Linked DNA regions of Chloroflexus aurantiacus J-10-fl. The protein of the gene in region 1 interacts with the protein of each later gene in a pairwise test. Links are inferred from orthologs where the notes say so. Each region holds a gene or a part of one and is shown on either strand. Other genes may lie near its edges.

Evidence for each region.
Region 2: the proteins of ruvA (region 1) and ruvC interact in binary tests that used the Escherichia coli proteins (3 or more experiments, as listed by UniProt). The link is inferred for Chloroflexus aurantiacus J-10-fl from one-to-one orthologs.

The regions. Positions count from the first base shown.
Region 1 is NC_010175.1:1,959,548-1,969,849, forward strand. Bases 4,877-7,685 are described here. They hold ruvA (Holliday junction branch migration protein RuvA), read left to right. Parts: upstream 4,877-5,891; coding sequence 5,892-6,479; downstream 6,480-7,685. Other genes in these bases: CAUR_RS07400 (MgtC/SapB family protein), read left to right, coding at 4,877-5,373; CAUR_RS07405 (methyltransferase family protein), read right to left, coding at 5,402-5,842; xpt (xanthine phosphoribosyltransferase), read right to left, coding at 6,582-7,217; CAUR_RS07420 (bifunctional nuclease family protein), read right to left, coding at 7,574-7,685. In the rest of the region: CAUR_RS07380 (YbjN domain-containing protein), read left to right, coding at 1-187; CAUR_RS07385 (phytoene desaturase family protein), read left to right, coding at 1,181-2,695; CAUR_RS07390 (chemotaxis protein CheW), read right to left, coding at 2,759-3,211; CAUR_RS07395 (DUF429 domain-containing protein), read left to right, coding at 3,292-4,098; more of CAUR_RS07400, read left to right, coding at 4,102-4,876; more of CAUR_RS07420, read right to left, coding at 7,686-8,152; CAUR_RS07425 (peptidoglycan DD-metalloendopeptidase family protein), read left to right, coding at 8,317-9,720; CAUR_RS07430 (ParA family protein), read left to right, coding at 9,786-10,302. UniProt on the Escherichia coli protein: The RuvA-RuvB-RuvC complex processes Holliday junction (HJ) DNA during genetic recombination and DNA repair.
Region 2 is NC_010175.1:1,438,671-1,449,097, forward strand. What follows is about bases 3,676-6,609. They hold ruvC (crossover junction endodeoxyribonuclease RuvC), read left to right. Parts: upstream 3,676-4,862; coding sequence 4,863-5,357; downstream 5,358-6,609. Other genes in these bases: CAUR_RS05465 (cyclic nucleotide-binding domain-containing protein), read right to left, coding at 3,676-3,932; CAUR_RS05470 (YebC/PmpR family DNA-binding transcriptional regulator), read left to right, coding at 4,077-4,835; CAUR_RS05480 (hypothetical protein), read left to right, coding at 5,424-6,104; CAUR_RS05485 (ABC transporter substrate-binding protein), read left to right, coding at 6,276-6,609. In the rest of the region: CAUR_RS05450 (zinc ribbon domain-containing protein), read left to right, coding at 522-965; more of CAUR_RS05465, read right to left, coding at 1,809-3,675; more of CAUR_RS05485, read left to right, coding at 6,610-10,427.

The DNA.
Region 1 (10,302 bases):
CAATCGTATCAACGACGAGCTGCACATTGTACGAAGTTATGTTGATCGCAGTGGCGACATTGGCTTCGACGGCTATCTCGTGGTGTCTGGTGGTGTCACGCGACGGAATATCATCTTTGCTACCCGAACGTTCATTGACCACGTGCGTGCGGCTCTGGCAAAGGATGAAACCGACGTGATTGCCTGATCAGGCGATCATCCTCTCATCACCGTACCACACAGCTCCAGACGGATCGGCCCTTCGGAGGCTATGAACCGGCTCCGAACCTGAGTTTGCCACATCTTCTATACCTGTATATGCACAACGAGAAAGGAGGATGCAATTCATGCTCCCTTCTCGCAATTCATGATCGTGGAAAACGTAAACGCCTTGCATTTCACGATATTCATGCCCAATGCGATACCTGCATGAATCGCAAACGGCCACCCACACATCGGTGGCCGGAGAGAGGGGGATGGGGGGCGGTGTGTAGATTAGGAGATTTTTGCCCGGCGACGACCACCGCAAATCAGATCGCCTGACGCACAGTATCGTAGCTTGCACAGATTAGCTCTGGATTAACCAGGCATTAGATATGTGTTAACGTCCAACGAACCAACGATCAGCATTCATGTTATCCACAAATTCCACCATTTATCCACAATCTCCTCAACATGTGAGGTTTTATTCGCCGATAACCCTGTGCATTCCCGGTACAGCAGGGGAAGGCATTGAGAAGCCAGACACATGTGGTGTGAATGGACGTTATACCCATCTCGTTACAACAAGAGACGAAGAGCTTTGCGATACAGTACATCTCTCCCAAGACAGACCAGGAGGACTGTTTTCAACAACCTCTCTCCTGGGGCCTCACTGGTGAGATGGAAGATCAACTACCCCAATCAGAACAACATCCGCAGAGAAGGACATTTTTCAGAGACTGCATGCCGTGGCAGGATACGATACGATGAAATACATCCCCCAGAGGCACCGTTATCAGGAGTTGTGGAAATCTGGTGGATGAGGTTAATAACCCGCCCCACTGCTGCCCCTCCTGATACGAGCCATTGTTGCCAAGAGTCACCCCGGTGTATTCGCAGCAGCGTCAGAAACACCCAATAGCCAGCGTGACCGGCTATCAAAAGCGGTGTATACTCAAACAGGAGTACATGTTTTCATCATCATATAGAGGAGTAGGGAGTGTCACCACGAATTGTTATTGTCGGCGCCGGCCCTGGTGGGATGGCTACCGCCATTCGCTTAGCCGGTCAGGGCTATCAGGTTGAAATCTTTGAAGCAGTTGATCGTCCGGGTGGACGCATGCGCGGCTTCTCACTCGGTGATTACCATTTCGACACGGGGCCAACGATCTTGCAAGTGCCACGGGTCTACGATGAGTTGTTTAGCAGTGCCGGGTTACGTTTCAGCGATTATGTCACGCTCATCCGGCTCGATCCAAATACCCGCATTCGCTTTTGGGATGGTGAATATCTTGATTTGACCTCAAACATTGCAGCCTTCAAAGCACAGTTGGCCCGCTTTGATCCAGCATTGCCGGCAGAGTTTGAGCGCTGGTATATCGAGCATATCCGTAAGAATGTGGTCGGTTATGAACCATACCTGGGCACACCGGTGCGCAGTCCACTCGGCTACTTGAAACCTCGCGAGATCGCGGCTGCGCTGGCCTTCCGCCCCTGGGAGAGCTTATACGATCACTTCAAGCGCTTCTTCCGCGACGAACGGGTCGTCTACGCGCTGTCATACCAGGCCAAATATCTGGGCATGCACCCAACCGCGTGTTCCAGCGTGTTCAGCCTGGTAACCTTTCTCGAATTTGCCGACGGCATCTGGCACCCGCGTGGCGGCTTCCGTGCCCTGGCCGCCGGCCTGGCGAAAGCTGCAACCGACCTGGGTGTTGTTATTCACTACAACAGTCCGGTGAAGCAAGTACTGGTAGAAGAGGGACGGGCCTGCGGCGTTGAGCTGGTCGGTGGCGAACGGATAAAGGCTGATGCAGTAGTCGTGAATGCCGATTTTGGTCACGCGCTCACTCATATTATTCCGCCCCACGCACGCGGCACATACACCGACCAGAAGCTCAACTCGATGGAGTTTTCATGCTCGACCTTTATGCTCTACCTGGGCGTTAACCGGCGTTGGGATCATCTGCCACACCATCAACTCTACCTGTCGGCCAACATTCGTCGCAACGATCCTTTGTGGGCGAAGAGTGCCGTTCTGGATGAAGATGACCCATCATTCTACGTATGCAACCCGACTATCGTTGATCCAACCAACGCGCCGCCCGGACACAGCACCCTCTTCGTGCTGGTACCAGTTCCTAACCTGCGCTATCCGGTCGATTGGGCAGCGGTCGAGCAGCGCTATCGCGACCTGATTATCCGGCAGATGGCCAAACTCGGCTTTGAAGACGTTGAACGCCACATTGTCGTTGAACGACGGTACACTGCGGAGACATGGCGTGACGAGCACCACACCTATCTGGGTGCAGTCTTCAATTTGATTCACAGTTGGAGTCAACTCGGCCCTTTTCGCCCGCATATCCGCCACAATGGCGCACGCAACCTCTACTGGATCGGTGGGGCAGTCCATCCAGGTAGTGGCTTGATGACCATTCTGGAAGCAGCGAAGAGCGCTGTACATTTTATCGGTGAAGACCTACCGCTTCACCAGACAACCGCGGTTGCCCATTAGCCTGCCAGGCATCAGCGTGGGCGTTGCCCCGGGGCAACGCCCGGCACCCATCCATTCAAAACCTTAATCGCGGGCACTGCCGTGGGCCAGTGCAAACAGCTCATCGACATCAAGCAGTAACGCAGGCTGCGGCAGATCACGGATCACACCGCATGAAATACCGTCGATGTGATCAACCGGTGCCAGGCCATCGGCACCCACCCGATGGATGCTCATCACCTCATCAACCAGTAGGCCGATTTCTGGCGGCTGATCAATATCTGAAGCAGCCAGCAGAATATAGCTACCGAGATCGTAGCCAGGTGGCTCACCGAGCAGCGAACGGCCATCGATAACCGGTACTGTCGCACTATGCACCGAGACCACACCACAAACGATTGCCGAGACATCGCTGGCAGGCGTTAGTTCAGCGAAACGAGCGGTATGAACTACTGTCTGCATTGGCAGTGCAACAAACCGGCTTCCAATCCGGCAAACGATGGTCATTGCCGTTGAGGGGGGATTTATTGTACCCATATTGACCTCCCTGTCGTTCAGATTTGACTATACTGTACTCTAAATAACCGGCTACCGGCGTTATAATCAGGCAACCAGCAATGAACGTTCCACCGACAACCATCTATCTCGGCCTGGACCTGGCGTGGTCAGAGCGCAATCCCAGTGGCCTGGCGGCAGCCTGGGGTACACCGAGTGGCGCGCATCTGATAGTTCGTCCACACCATTTGAAGACGACCGCAGAGATTGTGGCGACAATTCGCGCTACCTGTGGCGATGCGCCGGCCATCCTGGCCATTGACGCTCCACTCCTCGTACCAAATGAGACCGGTCGGCGTCTGGCTGAAGCCGAGTTAGCGGCAGCGTTTCGTCAGTATCACGCCGGGCCACACCCGGCAAACCGACAGTTGCTGCGACGTTACGGTGGTTTGCGTGGCGAGGAAATCATTGCTGCACTGGCCAGTGATGGATTCTGCTACACACCAACGATTGAGAGCGGGGGCGGCGGGCGATTGATTGTTGAAGTCTTTCCACACCCGGCAACCATCGTTCTCTTCGGGTTGCCCCGGATTCTGCAATACAAAGCGCGCCAGGGACGTTCCTTAGTCAGTCGGCGACACGAACTGCGGCGGTATCTCGACCTGCTGGGCAGTTTGATCCACGCCGATCCGCCGCTGATTGGCGTTGACCGCATCTGGGAGAAGGTTGATCTGAGCGATACAGGTGCAACGGCACTCAAAGCTATCGAAGACGAAGCCGATGCGGTACTATGTGCCTACATTGCGCTCTATGGTCATCGTTGGGGAGCAGCGAGATGTCGCAGCTTCGGCACAGTTGACGGTGGGGCAATTTTTACCCCATACTGGTACGAACAAAAGACCCCAGCAGCGCCGATCAATCAGGGATAGGCTATGTTCGACAGTCGAACCACAACCGAACTCTTCTATCAATTTGGCCTGGCCTTGCTCATCGGGGCATTGATCGGCTTACAACGCGAGCATGCCTACACCGGCGTTGGCGAGTTATTTGCCGGCGTGCGCACGTATGCCATCGTTGGTCTCATTGGTTGTGCAGGAGGGTTAGCAGGCATTACCCTACAGGCACCGATCATCTTTGCTGCTCTGATAGTCATCGTAGGGGGACTATTAATTGCCGCGTATGTTGTAGGCAGTGGTCAGGAAGGACTGGGGCTAACCAGTGAGATGGCGCTCATTACTACACTCCTGTGCGGTGGCCTGATTGCCTGGGGGTACGGAACACTAGCCACGGCTGTAGGGGTAGCAACTGCGGGCTTACTGGCATTGAAAAGTCGCCTACACGATTTCGCACATCGGCTCAGTACCCAAGACATGCAAGCGGCCCTAACACTGGCGGCAATCAGTGCGATCATCTTGCCGATCCTGCCCAGCACATCAGTAGCTCCGGCGCCATTTGATGTCATCAATCCCCAGAAGATATGGTTTCTGGTTGTCCTCATTTCGACCTTCAACTTCAGCGGCTATGCGCTACACAAGATCATTGGGGCAACCCGCGGTATTGCATTAACCGGCATCATCGGCGGAATCGTCTCATCAACGGCAGTAACCCTGAGTAATACACAGCGTAGTCACAGCGAACCAGCGTTGAGTCGGGCGTATGCGCTGGCCATTCTTCTGGCGTGGAGTGTTATGTTCCTGCGAGTGGCGATCCTAACCGGTGCGATTGCACCGAATGTCCTTCCCTTTCTATGGCCAATCATTGCCATCGGCGGCAGTGCTTGCCTGATTGGGAGTCTCTGGTTAGTAAAACAAGCGCAGGGCAACGATTCGAGCAGTCTAACGCTTAGCAATCCGCTGGAGCTACGGTCGGCTATCGGTTTCAGCTTACTGTACGCCGCCATCCTGATCGGCGCAAACCTGGCGCGAACCTGGTTTGGTGATGCCGGAATTTATCTCTCCAGCATCTTTGGCGGATTAGTTGACGTGGATGCGATAACCCTCTCACTCAGCGAGCTGGCAACAGTTAGAGACGGAATTGGCGAGCAGACCGCAGCGCGGGCTATCGGTACTGCCGTCCTGACCAACACCCTGGTGAAAGGAGGGATTGTCCTTGGCGGAGGTTCAAGCCTCTTGCGAAAGGCCATGGCGCCTATATTCACATTAATGACATGTGCCATGCTGGTCGGACTGCTCTGGCCATGGTAAGATCGCATATCGCTGATGACGACTACCATCACCAGATCCATGGAAACAGTCGCCAGGTGCGTTGTTGATACGTCTGGTAGTCAGCAAACCGAGACTGGAGTAACTGCTCTTCATACGTCAGCTTAGTGATGAGGACAATCAACAGACCAAACCACAATCCCCAGCGCCACCATACAGGCAACGCCAGTATCCAGCCCAGGGTGGCGAGGAGCAGGCTAGTGTACATTGGATGACGAACGAGACGATAAGGGCCGGAACTTATCAGTTCGGTGTGGGGCAAGGGATCAGGGAAGACCGAGAGACGGCGAAGACGCATTGTGAACAAAGCCCACAGGCCTAAAGCCAAACCGGCTACCAGCAAGCACAGTGGGAGTAGCGACGTTGGGATAAGGGGGCCACTCAGCACAATAACACCCAAACATCCAAACTGAGCAAGCACCAGACTTATTGAGTAGAATGGCGAACGCATCTTCACCCGAAACCTCTCTTCAAACAATAGTGTGTAAGGACTGCATAGTATGATTGCATCAATCCGCGGCATCATTCAGAGCATCGGTATCGACCACCTGATCGTCGAGACCGGTGGGGTGGGACTTCTCATCTACGCTCCGCGTTCTACTTTGAATGCTGTTGGTCAGATCGGTAGTGAAACATTCCTCTACACCCTGCTCATTGTACGTGAAGACGCGCTGACATTATACGGTTTTAGCGATCCAGCTCAACGCAACCTGTTCGAGCAGTTGATTGGTGTCAGCGGAGTAGGCCCCAAAATCGCCTTAAACCTGCTATCGAGTGGCTCTCCCGATGAGATACAAAAGAGTATTGCCGGTGGCGATATAGCACGCCTGGCACGAGTGCCAGGAATCGGCAAGAAGACTGCCGAACGGATTGTGCTGGAACTCCGGGGTAAGATCGATTTGCGCCAGCTATCCGGCACGACTCCAGGCAACGTGAGCACTCTCGACCGTGAGCTGACCGACATCCTGATCAGTCTAGGGTACAGCGCTACAGAAGCAGCCGCAGCAATTGCGGCCCTACCGGGAGATGCCCCGCCAACCCTGGAAGAGCGCTTACGACTGGCATTACGCTATTTTGGTAGTGCCTGAACAGAAGCAAAACTGACCGTGCGCTCTTTTTCCGTATCAGGGTAAGCCAATCAATATCTCTGTCATTCGCCCACGGGACTACAGGTTTCCGATAGGAACAACCTACCCGTCTGATTGTCCCGGCACAGATGATGGCCAGCCATAAATAAGAGGCCTGCCATCAACAAAGCGCGTAATCTGTGCCAGCGAGATGATAGGGACTCCCAGCTTTTGCAGCAACAACCGCCCTTCTTGAAACTGCTTTTCAACCACAAATGCTGCGGCAACCACAGTAGCTCCAGCCTCGTACACCATATCGGCCAAAGCCAGTGCAGTACGACCATTAGCCAGAAAATCATCGACAATCGCCACACGACTCCCCGCAGGAATAAAGCGGGCTGAGATTGCCAGTTGAACCTGACGATCACGGGTTGGTGAATGGATATGGCGGGTCAATGCCGGCACTGGAACATCGGGATCGTACTTTTTCGCATACACGAGAGGCAACCGGGCAGCAAGGGCTGTGGCCAGCGCCGGTGGAATACCACTTGCCTCTGCGGTCAGAATTAACTCAGCGGCAAATGGTTGTAAGCGAGTTGCCAGTTCAACACCAATAGCAGACATCAGGTCTGTATCAATCCGATGGTTGAGGAAGTGATCGATCTTGAGGATACGATCATTAACAACAACACCCTCCTGGATGATACGTTGAGCAAGCGGAGGAAAGGGTTCGCACAAAAAGCGTTCAACCAGTTGCATAGGATATATCCACACCACTATAAACAGGTAACTCCCTTAACATCAAAATAATAAAGCGCAAGAAGAAATTCGTCATGATCGTAGGCTTGTGGAAAGTGTGGACAGCAGTCTTTCCAGCTTATTCTAATGCCTCAAACCGCATGTGGACGACTTGTGAACGTCTATCCACAAAAGGAGTGATCAAAACAATGTACGAAGTGTCTTACGCAAATCCTCCACGAGCTATCAACGACTTGTTCCGCAGGTTATCCACAAACAGTCCAAGTTTTCCACATAATATCGCAAGTTATCCACAAGCCGGTCAAAATAACAGAGGGCGGTTTAACCGCCCTCTGTTAAACACCATCTAACAGACTTCAAGACTTCTCACCAGGCCGGTCACGGTCATTGAGATCAAGAGTATTAATGAAATTGCGGAAGATGGAGAGGGAGTCTTCATTCAGCTCAGGTTCAGGCTCAGAGGACGCCTCTGACGCAGGCTCCTCGTTGCGTGATACCGGTGTAGGAGGAACAGCATCATCTGACTGCTCTTCCTCATCAAAGAGGACCCCTGCCTGATCCAGCACATGAGCAGCAACAAAGATAGGGGCCTGTACTCGCTCAGCAAGTGCAATAGCATCACTGGGTCGCGCATCAAGCTCAACCGTCCGCCCGGCCTGATCGATCAGGATACGTGCAAAGAACGTATTATCGCGAATATCGCTGATATAGATTTGACGGACAAGTCCGTCTAACTCGCTGATGGCAGCCTTGAGCAGGTCGTGGGTCATCGGTCGTTGCGGTTCGTGACCCTGAATGGCCATCGCGATGGCATCGGCTTCAAACTGGCCGATCCAGATGGGCAGGTAGCGATTCCCTTCGGTTTCGCGGAGAACGACGACCCGGCTCTGCGTCAACAGGCTGACACGGATACTATCGACAACGACTCGTATCATTAGCCGGCCTTTCATGGAACGCCCATCACCGGAAGCCAAAGCGACGCCGGACTGGGCAGCGGAAAATTCTACGCTTATATCTTATCATGCGATGAAAGATGCCGTCAAGATTGACAAAGCAGTCTACTACGTGTATGCTCTACAGAGAAGGTGAGAGTAGAAGCATGCACGTAGTATTTCATCATCCTCCATGGTTAGAGCGATGGTTGCGCAGCAAGCGGCGGCTGGCTGCGGCGCGGCGGACTGTTCGCCATGTACGCGATGGCTACTGGGTTGCTACGCAACCCTCTGTCGAAGGTTCGATCCGGTCACGAGCGTTACGCTGGCAGCTCCGCCTTTCCCGGCAGTTAGCTCATATCTTGCTGATAGTTGGGGTACTTGGCGTTTTGATCGTTGATCGAACACTTCCTCTTCAATCGCTGACAAATCCCCGTGAGGTGTCTGACGCGATAGTGACGCAATTGTCTTCAGTAGTGCCGGCAGAGCAGATAGTACGAATTGCGCCGGCGGTACGTCATACCCCCTCAAAGACAGTCGAGCCAGAACCAATTGCGCCGGCGCTACGGGCGCCTCAGCCGGTATTGACCGCTTTTCAAACAACCCACATGCTGGCTGAGAACGAAACGCTGGCAGAGGTAGCCGAGCGCTATCAGATTCCTCTCAGCACGTTAGTGTGGACAAACCAACTGGATCGTGGCGATGCGTTGCGGGTTGGACAACCGTTGCGCATACCACACCTGGCTGGGTTAACACATACGGTCGTTGAAGGAGAGACCCTTGCGGGACTGGCCGAGCGCTACGGTGTGGCACCGGAAGCTATAGCCACTTTTGCACCGAATCGGTTGCCTGGCGGTCAATTGGTAATAGGCCGCGAAATATTTATTCCAGGTGGTCGATTGCCGTGGTCAAATGAACAGGAGGCTGCGTTTGCCCAGCGTCGTGCCGAGCCGGTTGGTATTGTACTGGTGGATGAAACAAATGTTCGATCCGGCCCAAGCACTGATCATCCACGGCAGGCGCAGTTGGCAGCCGGTCGGCAGGTGGCTTTGCGGGGGCGGTACAATGATTGGGTAAAGATTGAAATCGGCGATATTACCGGCTGGATTCGGAGTGATTTGTTAGAGGTTGATCCGGCGCAAGTCGCAGCCCTTCCGGAAGTCCGCGATTTTCCGCCGCCTCCACCGCGCTGGGTCTGGCCTGCACGAGGGGTGTTGACCTCTGGTTTCGGGCCACGTTGGGGTGGATTTCATAACGGGATAGATATTGCCAATCGTGCCTGGACACCAATCGTTGCAGCGAGTAGTGGACGGGTACGTGAGGCAGGATGGTGTAGTGGTTATGGGTATTGCGTCAAGATTCGGCATCCTGGCGGTATCGAAACGATCTACGGTCATCTCATTGCCCAGCCAGTTGTGCGGGTCGGACAGGAAGTGAGTGCCGGACAACTAATTGGCTATATGGGAAGTACCTATGATCGCGCTGGAGGCGGCTATTCAACCGGCGTTCATCTACACTTCACCATTCTCGTCAATGGGCGTGCCGTCAATCCATTGCGTTATCTTCCTTGATGTTGTTTTGTGCCTGCCTGTGGTACAATAGCGCTCAGAGTGGCTGCTTGAGGCAGGTGTTTCACGTGAAACAACATCTAACCCATTCACAACCACATATCATCGCGATTGCCAACCAGAAAGGTGGGGTTGGCAAAACGACGACCGCCGTTAACCTCGCCGGCGAACTTGCCCGGCGAGGCTTACGTGTTCTCCTCGTTGATATCGATCCTCAGGGGAATGCCACTACCAGCCTTGGGATTGCGAAGACCTCACTGACAGTAACGACCTACGATCTCTTGCTCGGTGGTGCACCACCAGAAACAATTCCTCGTTCAAGTGGCCGGGAAAGACTGGACATCATTCCTGCCGATCAAGAACTGGCAGGCGCTGCCATTGAGCTGGTAAACGTAGAACGGCGCGAGTGGCGACTTCGTGATGGCCTGGTGCCACTTTTGCAGCGCTACGACTGGATCGTTATCGACTGTCCACCATCACTTGGGTTACTCACTGTGAACGCGCTCTGCGCTGCCAGTGCCGTTCTGATCCCGCTCCAGTGTGAATATCTGGCCCTGGAAGGATTGGCACAGCTTAAGATGACCC
Region 2 (10,427 bases), 520 kb from region 1 along the record:
GGCATGCCGTGCCCCTACCGCCTTACCGGTGACACACCTGAACGATGCATATTGTTGAGCAAGATTTGGTGTCAAGGGGTCAACGCAGGTATCAAGAGACTAAAACCTGTTTCAAAAAACATCTCCTGAAGTGATCTCATTCAGTGATTGTAACGTTCACACCCGGCATCCCCGTGATGAGTCGGGGCAACGGCCTGCCACGCACCGGATCACGAGCACGGCTAGCGCGGCAGCCATGCTGCCGCACTCCACACGACGCGCCACGGATACCTCTACCTGGCAAGGGTATCCTCGCCGAAACCCACTCCCACTGGGTGAGGAGCAGCAATGCTGGTGCTGCACTTCCACGCTTACAGGTAGTACCAGGGTGATCGTCAAATTTGAACTCTACTCATCAGCCTGTCTCAAACGCCGCTCACCCTGCTGCATCCACCGACCACCTTTGTTCGTCAAAGCTAGAGAAAGTAACTTGTCTGATGCTACAATGAACACAACCATACTCGACAGAAGGAGAATGAACGATGGGTATCTTAGATCAACTGGGGAAAACCTTTTCCCAGGTTACTGATCGGGCAAAGTTCGAGGCCGAGAAATTTCAAAAAACGACTCGTCTCCAGGCCGAGATTAATGAGTTACGTCGCCAGATCGATCAGAAACTGATGGAGATAGGGCAGCGTGCCTACGATTTGCAGCGGGCCGGTCAGATTCAGGTACCTTCATTAGCCGAGCTGGCGGCAGCCCTCGATCAGTTGCGTTCTACCTTGCTGGTGCGCGAAGAAGAGCTGAAGAAAGCGCAGAATGAGGTATACATCGAACCAACGCCCGCACCGCCACCGATGCAATCGGTGCCGATCAGCGAAGCCCCTGCGCCAACGGCTGGGCAAAAAATATGTCCGCAGTGCGGGTTTCAGATGCCGGCTACGGCCATCTTTTGTCCTGCGTGTGGCACGCGGGTTGTAAAATAATCCAGGTCGCTACCTTTGTCACCACAGAGGCACGGAGGACACAGCGGATGGGTATAACCTGAATTGCTGCCGTGAGGCGTAACGTAGCGCGTCGATGGGAACTCGATGCTCCCTACGTCGTTCATGCAGGTACGCTGCACGGCGGTACACGCAACGTCGCGCTGCTCATCAAGGCAGGCAGCCTCCGTGACCCGCTCACATCATAGATGGCAAGTCAGGTTAAAATAGCTTGATGCCCGGTACCGGGATGGCCAGATAAAAACCCCTTCTTCACGCCATTGTGAAGAAGGGGTTATATCGTTTTATTTGGCTGGGGGACAGGGATTCGAACCCCAACCGCCTGGGCCAGAACCAGGTGTTCTACCCTTAAACTATCCCCCAACGTGGTGCCGAAGGTGGGATTTGAACCCACACGAGGTCACCCTCACTACGCCCTGAACGTAGCGCGTCTGCCAGTTCCGCCACTTCGGCATGGCTCGGTTCCCCGACGCAGGTAAAATAATACTACGAGCACTGCACTTTGTCAAATGGGTACAGCCAGGGTGTCTTGTGCCAGGTCTTGCGCAACAATGTGCATCGTTCAGGGATGAGCCGCGTGCTGAATCGTTGTTGGGTGTATCAGCGGCGAGTCGCTGGTGAATTGGCGTCAGGGTAGGGGCGACGCATGCGTCGCCCCTACTACAGCCCGGTATCTCTAACGCAGGTGAGAAGTACTCGCCGGGAACCTCTTCTATTCCACAAGTGCTGCCCCGCCAGATGATCACCGTATCCACGACAGACACGATCATCACCGGTCGAGTTTGCCAGATATGGCATACCTCTCGGGATGCCATTGGCCGGCCGTTATCCAATCACCCGCAAGTGGAGAAATAAATCGGGATACGTCAGATAGAAGCGCTGGAGGGAAGAAGCCTCTATCGACCATACCACGCAGTCGCTAAGTGCGCGCACGGTCAGGCGATAGGGTTCGCCACGCAGGGCAGATCGCATCCCAAAACAGTCACCACTTCGTTCGCTCTCACCGTCACGCATGGCGCTATAGTGGACACGACCGTGTACCAGCAAGTAGCCGGTTGTGCTCATCTCGCCGCGCCGGCAGAGTACCGTACCGGCTGCGACCGTATGCGGCGTGAAATCCAGTGCCAGATCGAGTAGCGTAGCCCAGGGCAATTGCCCCAGTGTTGATTGTTGCCAGAGCCAGTCAGCGCGGGCAAAAGCCTCTGCCAATCCCAGTTGCCCGGCCACTCTGGTAAACAGATCTGGAGTGATTTGTAAGAGTTGCACGTCACTATGAGCCACCATAGTACTGGTGCGAGGCTCGCCAATCAAAGCACCGCGTTCACCCAGACTATTGCCACGCCCCAGGAAGCGTACCGATTCGTTGCCGACAATAATCTCCACGACTCCGCGGTGAATCACGTATGCGCAACCGTCAGAAGCTTCACCTTCACGGGCAATCACCTGTCCTGCCGGATACGAGACGATAGTACATTGGTTTGCCAGGTTTACCCGCTCTGCGACCGGGAGGCGGGCAAAAAGTGGGCAGATGGTGAAGGTTTCAAAGCGTTGACGTTGTTCGTCGTCGTAGACAATTTCACCTATCCCGACAATATGACCGCTCCCGGCAACTTCCACCCGGTCGGCCAGTTCGTCGGTTACCGTGAAGTCCTGACGGCTGGTGTGAGCCAGTACCAGTCGCCGACTGCGTGTGCTAAGGGTACGGAGCAGGTGTTCAGTCGGAGTGGTATGAATGGCACCACCACCCATATCGTGCACCAGAATTTCGACCCCATCGGCAAACTGACGGAGTTCGTCAAGCCGTTCGCTGCTCAGGTGTCCGGTTTGATGCAGGTGTTCCAGCCATGCTTCGTCGTACCGCATATCACCTGAATAACCAACACCGTTCACCCGCACCGCAATGGTGGGCACTGAATGAACTGCATAGGTTGCCGTAAAGTGATAGCCATGCAGGTCGAGTGGTTGCCCAGGATCAAGCGGGTAGAAGTCAAACAGTTCGGCAACTGTTGCCGGGGGAAGATCGAGCATGACACCCAAAACGCGCAGCAACGAGCGATAGATCGGCTGGGCCGTCACCAGTTGCACCCGTTTACCACCAGTGAGAATCAATTCAGGTAGACCGGCAATGTGGTCTTCATGGAGGTGCGAGATGACTACCAGGTCGATTTGCCGTGGAGAGAGACCAAGATGGGCCAGTCGCACATTCAGATAGGCCGCGGCATCAAACAAGAGGGGTTGATTGTTGCAAAAATAGGCGAGAAAGCAGGTTGTGATGCCGGTCGGATCAAAACCATCACTCCCCCCGATGAATTGGAGTGTGATCATCTGGCGCACGAGCGGACGTGGTGGGGCCACCGTCAGTGGCTGGGCAATGCCGGTAATCGTCGCCGGAATGCGTGCAATGTCAACCCCATGTTCGGTAAAATGAAAAGCATCGTCGTGATACGTGATCTGTACCTCGCCGAGGTTGCCGCCACCGGTTTCCAGCGCCACAATGGTGACCATATCGTCAACGGTCGGTGCGCGGCCAAGTGGCGGAAAGAAAGCTACCGTCGCACATTCCTCTTTCAACCAGCTTCCCGGCCAGTCTTCCGGTGCTGAAGGGCCGTTGATCGTCTCTTGTAACAGGATGCGTAGTCGTTGAGCCTGGGCTTCCGTGGGCGTGATTAATGTAATCCGCTGTTGTCGACCGAAGAAACTGGCATAGATCAGAAACTCGACGCTGGCATAATTGATCCCGCGTCGCACAAAGCCATGCGAACCCGGTTCACTCCCGGTCGGAGCATCAGGCGGTAGCAGAACATATTGCGGTGGCGTTAAGCCGTGCGCGAGCAGGAATTTCAGACTCTCCGGTGGACTGTTGACCTGGATATCGCCGGCAGTGGTCGTGACGACGTAGATGTCGTTGGGTAGACACCGTACTCGCTCCGTTGGTACTATCTTCTTCATACGCTCCTCCTGCCGACTGGTACTGAATGCTATACCTGTATAAACGTCTCGATAAACGTATTGTAGCGATCAATGCAAGCCCCTCGACCAGGCATGCTATAATTGGTTCAGTATAACCTTCTACATCAAAGGAGGCTGGATCGTATGTCAGGCCATTCGAAATGGCATACCATTCGTCGCACAAAAGGCGTTAATGATCAGCGACGTGGGCAGCTTTTTACCAAACTGGCGCGTGATATAACTATTGCTACTCGCGAAGGTGGCAGTGGCGACCCCGATCTGAACTTTCGCCTGCGCCTGGCGATAGAAAAAGCGCGTGCCAATAATATGCCGAATGAGAACATTCAGCGCGCCATTGATCGCGGTCTGGGCAAATCGAACGAAGCTGCGCTGGAAGAGATTTTCTACGAGGGGTATGGCCCTGGAGGGGTTGCGATTCTGATCGAAGCGGCAACCGACAACCGCAACCGTACCAACTCGGAAGTTCGGGCCACGTTTAACAAGAATGGCGGTAACCCTGGTGAACCCGGTTCTGTGTCCTGGATGTTTGAGCAGAAGGGACTGATCACCATTGACCTCAGTGCCGTCAAACATGACCCCGATGAACTGCAACTGATGGCAATCGATGCCGGGGCTGATGACGTAGTCGTCGATGATGAGACGCTTGAGATTTATTGTGACTGGACGCAACTGAATGCGATTCGGCAGGCGTTGCTCGATCAGGGTGTGCCGGTAGCGAATGCCGAGAAGATTATGCGCGCCAAGACGCTTATTCAGCCCGACGAGAAAGACGCACTGGCTGCGCTGCGCCTGATCGAGAAGCTCGAAGATCTCGACGACGTGCAGAAGGTGTACTCGAACCTCGATATTACCGCCGAACTGGTTGCGCGCTTCGATGCGTAGCTGGCTGGCGTTGAACAGGAACAAGCTGTGCGTGCGCTTGGTATCGACCCCGGTACGGCTACGATGGGCTGGGGCATCGTTGAGTTCAACAATGGTCATTTGCGCCTGATCGATGTTGGTGCCTTGACGACGCCTGCCGGTATGCCCCACCCTGAACGGCTCTTGCAGCTCTACAATGGCCTCCGTGCGATTATTGAGCGCTTGCGCCCGGATACTGCTGCGGTCGAGGAGCTGTTTTTCGGGAAGAATGTCAATACCGCACTGACGGTTGGTCAGGCGCGCGGGGTGGCCTTACTGGCGCTCGCGCAGGCCGGTATTCCTGTTCACGAGTATAAGCCGCTGGCGGTGAAGCAGGCAGTGGCAGGCTACGGTGGCGCCGATAAGCGGCAGATGCAGGAGATGGTGCGCCTGACGCTCGGTCTGGCCACGATACCCCGCCCCGATGACGCTGCCGATGCGCTGGCGATTGCGATCTGCCACGCCTATACTGCCCCAACTCTCCAGCGCTTTGGGTTGTCGTGACATCCCGCGCTGCGTAACGCTGGGACAAGACACAGTTCCTGGTAGTGTTGATAGGTGTATTGCATTATGGTTTCTCGTCGTCGCCCCGGTGCGCCCGCCGATTTTGAAGAGATTCAGCCCAACCTGTTTCTCATCCACAATCCGGCACTTGGCCCCGTGTTGCGCGGTGAAGGCGAACGGGAAGGGTTTCATTTTCGGCTGACCAGTTGGCGGCGGGAAGGTTTGCTTGCCCGCCTGGCGCAGCGTAGTTTCGTAACTCTGACGATTGCCGACCGGATTGCGGCGCTGCCGGCTCCGCCATCAGTAGTTCCCGGTAGACTGCGCACGATTCCGGTGCAGGAAAAGCAACAGTTTAGTATCCTCGATCTGGCTGCGCCCCATGGCTGGCGCACCATTCAACCAGCCGCCGACAACACCGTAACCCTCCCTGAAGGGCAGATTGTGCGCCGTCGGCGCGGGCGCGGCCCGGCAGACTATGTGCGGGTCACGGCAACCGGATGGCAGACCGTGCCTGATGATGAAGCGCTGTTAACGGCTTATGCGTTATTAATGCCTGAGCCGCGGTTGACACTCTCGCCAATTGGCAGTGGCTGGCTGTTGCCCGAACTGCCACTGCCAGCGCCCTATCGCCGGGTGCTGCATCAAATTGCTCAATCACATCCTGATGGCTGGTTCCTCGCCGATGCGTATGCCTGTGAGCTGGCTGAGCTGCTGTTACGCAAGCTGGGATTGACGTTGGTTCGTTGACAGGGTTGACCTGGGTGACACCATCATCGACTGTGCGGGTAGCACATACCTGCGCCTGGCGATCTATATGCCATAAGTGCCTGCGTTCCCTATCCACGTACCATAATTCAGTAGCGCCGCGTAGCCATTTCCCCTATACTGAATGTAATCACCACTTACAGGAACAGCGCTATGATGCAGGATAGTGGGTTGATGGCATACGTGGCCGCCGATAGGGTGGCCTGTGAGCTGAATGGCGCGCCACTGGCGACAGATGGGGTGGCGCTGATTGCCGACATCTCCGGGTTTACACCGCTCACTGAAGGGCTGGCCCAGGTGCTGGCGCCGGATCGTGGGGCCGAGGAGCTGACGCGGGCGCTGAATGGTGTCTTTGCGCCATTAATTGATGCCGCAGGCGCCTATGGCGGTCACGTGATTAAATTTGCCGGTGATGCTCTCATCGTCTTTTTTCCGCGCCGCCCCTCTGGCAGACGGGCTACCCTGCTCCGCTCTGCGGTTACGGCTGCGCATGCCATGCAGGCCGTCATTAAACGCCACGGGCGTATCACGACCCCGGCAGGGGTATTTACGCTGACGATGAAGATCGGGATGGCGTATGGGCCGGTTTTGCGCATACGGTTGGGCGATCCGGCGTATGGCTACGAGGATGTGATTGGCGGGGCGACGCTGGATCGCATGGCGGCAGCCGAGCATCACGCTCAGGCCGGCGAAGTGCTGCTTGATCCGGAATTGGTTCCGCTGAGCGGTCTTGTCATCACTGAGTGGCGTGATCGGTATGCCGTGCTGGCTCCCTTACCCGACCCACCGCGTCGCCGTCGCCTGTTGCACCTTCAAACGGGCACGGCAGCCGAGCGTTTACGTCCATTTGTGCCACCGGAAGTGGCTGAGGCGGCGCTCAGCGGGCAGATGCATCCGGCAGAGTTAAAGCCGGTGGTGAGTGTCTTTGTGCGCTTTACCGGTATTACGTATGAAGATGCGTCGGCTGCGCACCAGTTGGAGCGCTACTTCAGTACCGTCCAGCAGATTGCTGCGCGCTATGGTGGCCGGGTGAATCGATTGATTACCGGCGATAAGGGGAGTGTCCTGCATCTTATCTACGGTGCACCGCGTGCGCTTGAGTCGTGCGAACAGCGGGCGGCGTTATCTGTGCTTGAATTATTGCACGCCGGCGAACGCTTGCCGTTCATTCGCGAGCAGCAGATCGGGATGGCTACCGGTCGGGTCTTTGCCGGCCCGGTGGGTTCGCCGACCCGGTGCGAGTACACTGTGATGGGGGATACGATCAATCTCTCGGCGCGCCTTATGCAACAGGCTGCCCCCGGTCAGATCGTCATTGATCCAACACTGGCCGTTCGTCTGGGCAATCGCTTCGTCACGCAGATGCTCGGCACCGTTAAGCTCAAGGGCAAAGCGGAACCGGTGGCCTTGAGCGCATTAACCGGCGTGGCAATGTTATCCGAACAATCACCAGATACGACAGTGTACGGGCGGACGAGCGAACTGGCGCTGCTCCGCCAGCATATTGAACGACTCCGGCAGGGATACGGGGGCAGTGTTCTGGTGGTCGGCGAGATGGGTATGGGGAAGACCCATCTCTTGCATGCGCTGAGCAGGTCACCGGTGCGGTGGATACAGGCAACTGCCGCTCCTTACGACCGGCTCCAAAGTGGTGCGCTGATTGGGCAGATGATCCGTTTGTTGATCCGTTTGCCTGATCTGGCCGATTTCTCCGCATTGGTGAGAGCGCTGCAACCATTGCCCGGCATCCATGCCCCCGATGCTGCGCTGATCCTGGCCAGCGTTCTCGGTGTTGCGCTGACCCCGGCTCAGATGCAACAACTGGCAATTATTGGTGGTGATGGTGTGCGCTGGCAACTTCTCACCATCTGCGAGCAATTAATGACCGCCATCACAACGACTGAACCGCTGGTAATTGCGTTAGATGATGTGCAGTGGGCTGATGCAACATCGCTGGCGGTTGTTCAGCATCTCGTCTCGCTCACGCCCCGCCAACCATTGCTGATCATTCTGGTAAGCCGCTCATTTGATCATATCTCGTCATTTGCCCGCGCTGACATTACCCACACGATTGAATTGCAGCCTCTATCTTCAGAAGCGGCCTACGAGCTGGTGCGGGCAATTGCGCCAACGACCACACCAGATCAACAGGCAGTACTGGTTGAACGTGGCGGTGGGAGTCCGCTCTTCCTGGTCGAGCTGGCACGTGCTGCCGCAATGGGTGCCGCCCTGGAGACGCTGCCCGATACCGTGCAGGGATTGCTGCTCGCGCAGATTGATCAGCTACCGTCTGGGTTACGCCAGACGTTGCAGCAGGCGTCGGTGTTGGGGCGGCGATTTGATCCGATGATCCTGGCCCGCTTGAGTGGTCATCCAGATTGTGAACGTGATTTGCAGGAGCTGGTTGAACGCGGTTTTCTGCTCCGTTCTGAACGTGAGTACCAGTTTCGCCATGGTCTGATTCAGGAGAGCGCATATAGTGCGCTCCTGTTTGCTCATCGGCGAGATCGCCATCTGGCGGTGGCGCAGATTCTGGTTGAACAGGAACAGGGTCGGCTGGCCGAGCGGGCCGGGGTGTTGGCCGATCATTATGAACGGGCAGAAGCCTTTATCCCGGCAGCGTACTGGTATGCTCAGGCCGCCGATAATGCCCGGCTGATCGCAGCCAGTACCGATGCGTGTGATGGCTACCGGCGATCATTGAGCCTGCTTGAGCGGGCAGGGATTAGTGATGAGCGGCGTGCGAGTGTGTTGCTCAAGCTGGCGCAGGCGTCAATGGATAGCGGCGACTATCAGGCTGCCCAGCAGTTCTACGAACAGGCTTTTGCCACGTTCCCGGCAACACGCTCGCAACGTCGCCTGACGGTGCGTACCCCCTTCCGCCTGGGTGTTTACCCGCACGGCCCAACCACCCTCGATCCTGGTTTGATCACCACGAGTGGCGATCAAGAGCTGGTGCGCGATCTGTTCGAGGGATTGGTCGAACTCGATCTCGATCTCAACGTCATTCCGGCACTGGCTACACGCTGGAAGGTCGATAGTAGTGGTAAACGCTACACATTTCATCTGCGTCCGCAGGCATTGTGGAGCGATGGAGTGCCGCTTACCGCGCACGATGTCGTCTTTGCCTGGCAACGCAACCTCGCACCAACGACCGGATCGGCGCAGGCGCATATTCTTTTTGTGATTGCCGGTGCTGAAGCGGTAGCTCAGGGCGCCGACCCGGCCTCGTTGCAGGCGAGCGCCCTCGATGATCACACCGTACAGGTAACGTTGCACACGCCGACACCGCAGTTACCGTACATTCTGACCCATCCGGTGTGTATGCCGCTACCGCGCCATGCCATCGCTCGCTACGGAGCGACGTGGGCACACCCAGATCGGCTGGTGTGTAATGGGCCATTTCGGATCAGCCGTACCCGAGCTGGTCACCCCCTTGCTCTGACCCAAAATCCTCACTATCACGGTTATCGACCGGGGAACCTTCAGCGCATCGAACTGGTCTACACCGTCCCCGACCATCCGGCGTTCACCGCCGGTCAGATCGACTGGTTGCGCATCGAGGATCAACAGGCAGTGTCGGCGACTGCGAGCACGGTTGATCTGATTGGACTTGCCACCTATTTTCTGCTGTTTAACTGTCGGCATCCGCTGCTGAGTCAGGCCGGTGCGCGACAGGCGCTCGCTCACTGTATTGATCCGGTGCAATTGGTGGCAGAGGTGTGGGCCGGACATCAGTTGCCGGCTAGCGGTGGACTGATCCCACCGGGTATGCCCGGTCACACACCTACGCTTGGGCGTCCGCCGGTATCGGTGACGCCGACGCTACGAGCGCAGCTCACGCATACCGAACTTACATTAGCCGCGCTTGATGGCTTTCGCCACACACCGGAATGGCTGTGTAGCCAATGGAAGCAGTACCTCGGATGTACGGTGCATCGGTGGAACGATCTCACACCCGATCAGCTCTTTGCTGCTCTTGCCAGCGGCGATCTGGCTATGGCTCTGCTAGGCTGGGAATTTGAATATCCCGATCCGCAGCCACTCTTGCACGGCCTGTTCCATTCACAGGGCGCACTGAACGTTGGCGGCTGGCAGGATGCAACCTATGATGCGTTGATTGAGCAAGTCGCGCAGACAGATTTACCACAGCGTCGGCAGCTTTACCACACTGCCGAGCAGTTGCTGATGCAGGCAACCGTTGCGGTGCCGCTCTACTATCATCGGACAACTGGCGTCTTGCGCGCACCGTTTACGCTTGCCACCGCCTACCGACTGGTGCGTGGCGAACGGCCACGCCTCAAG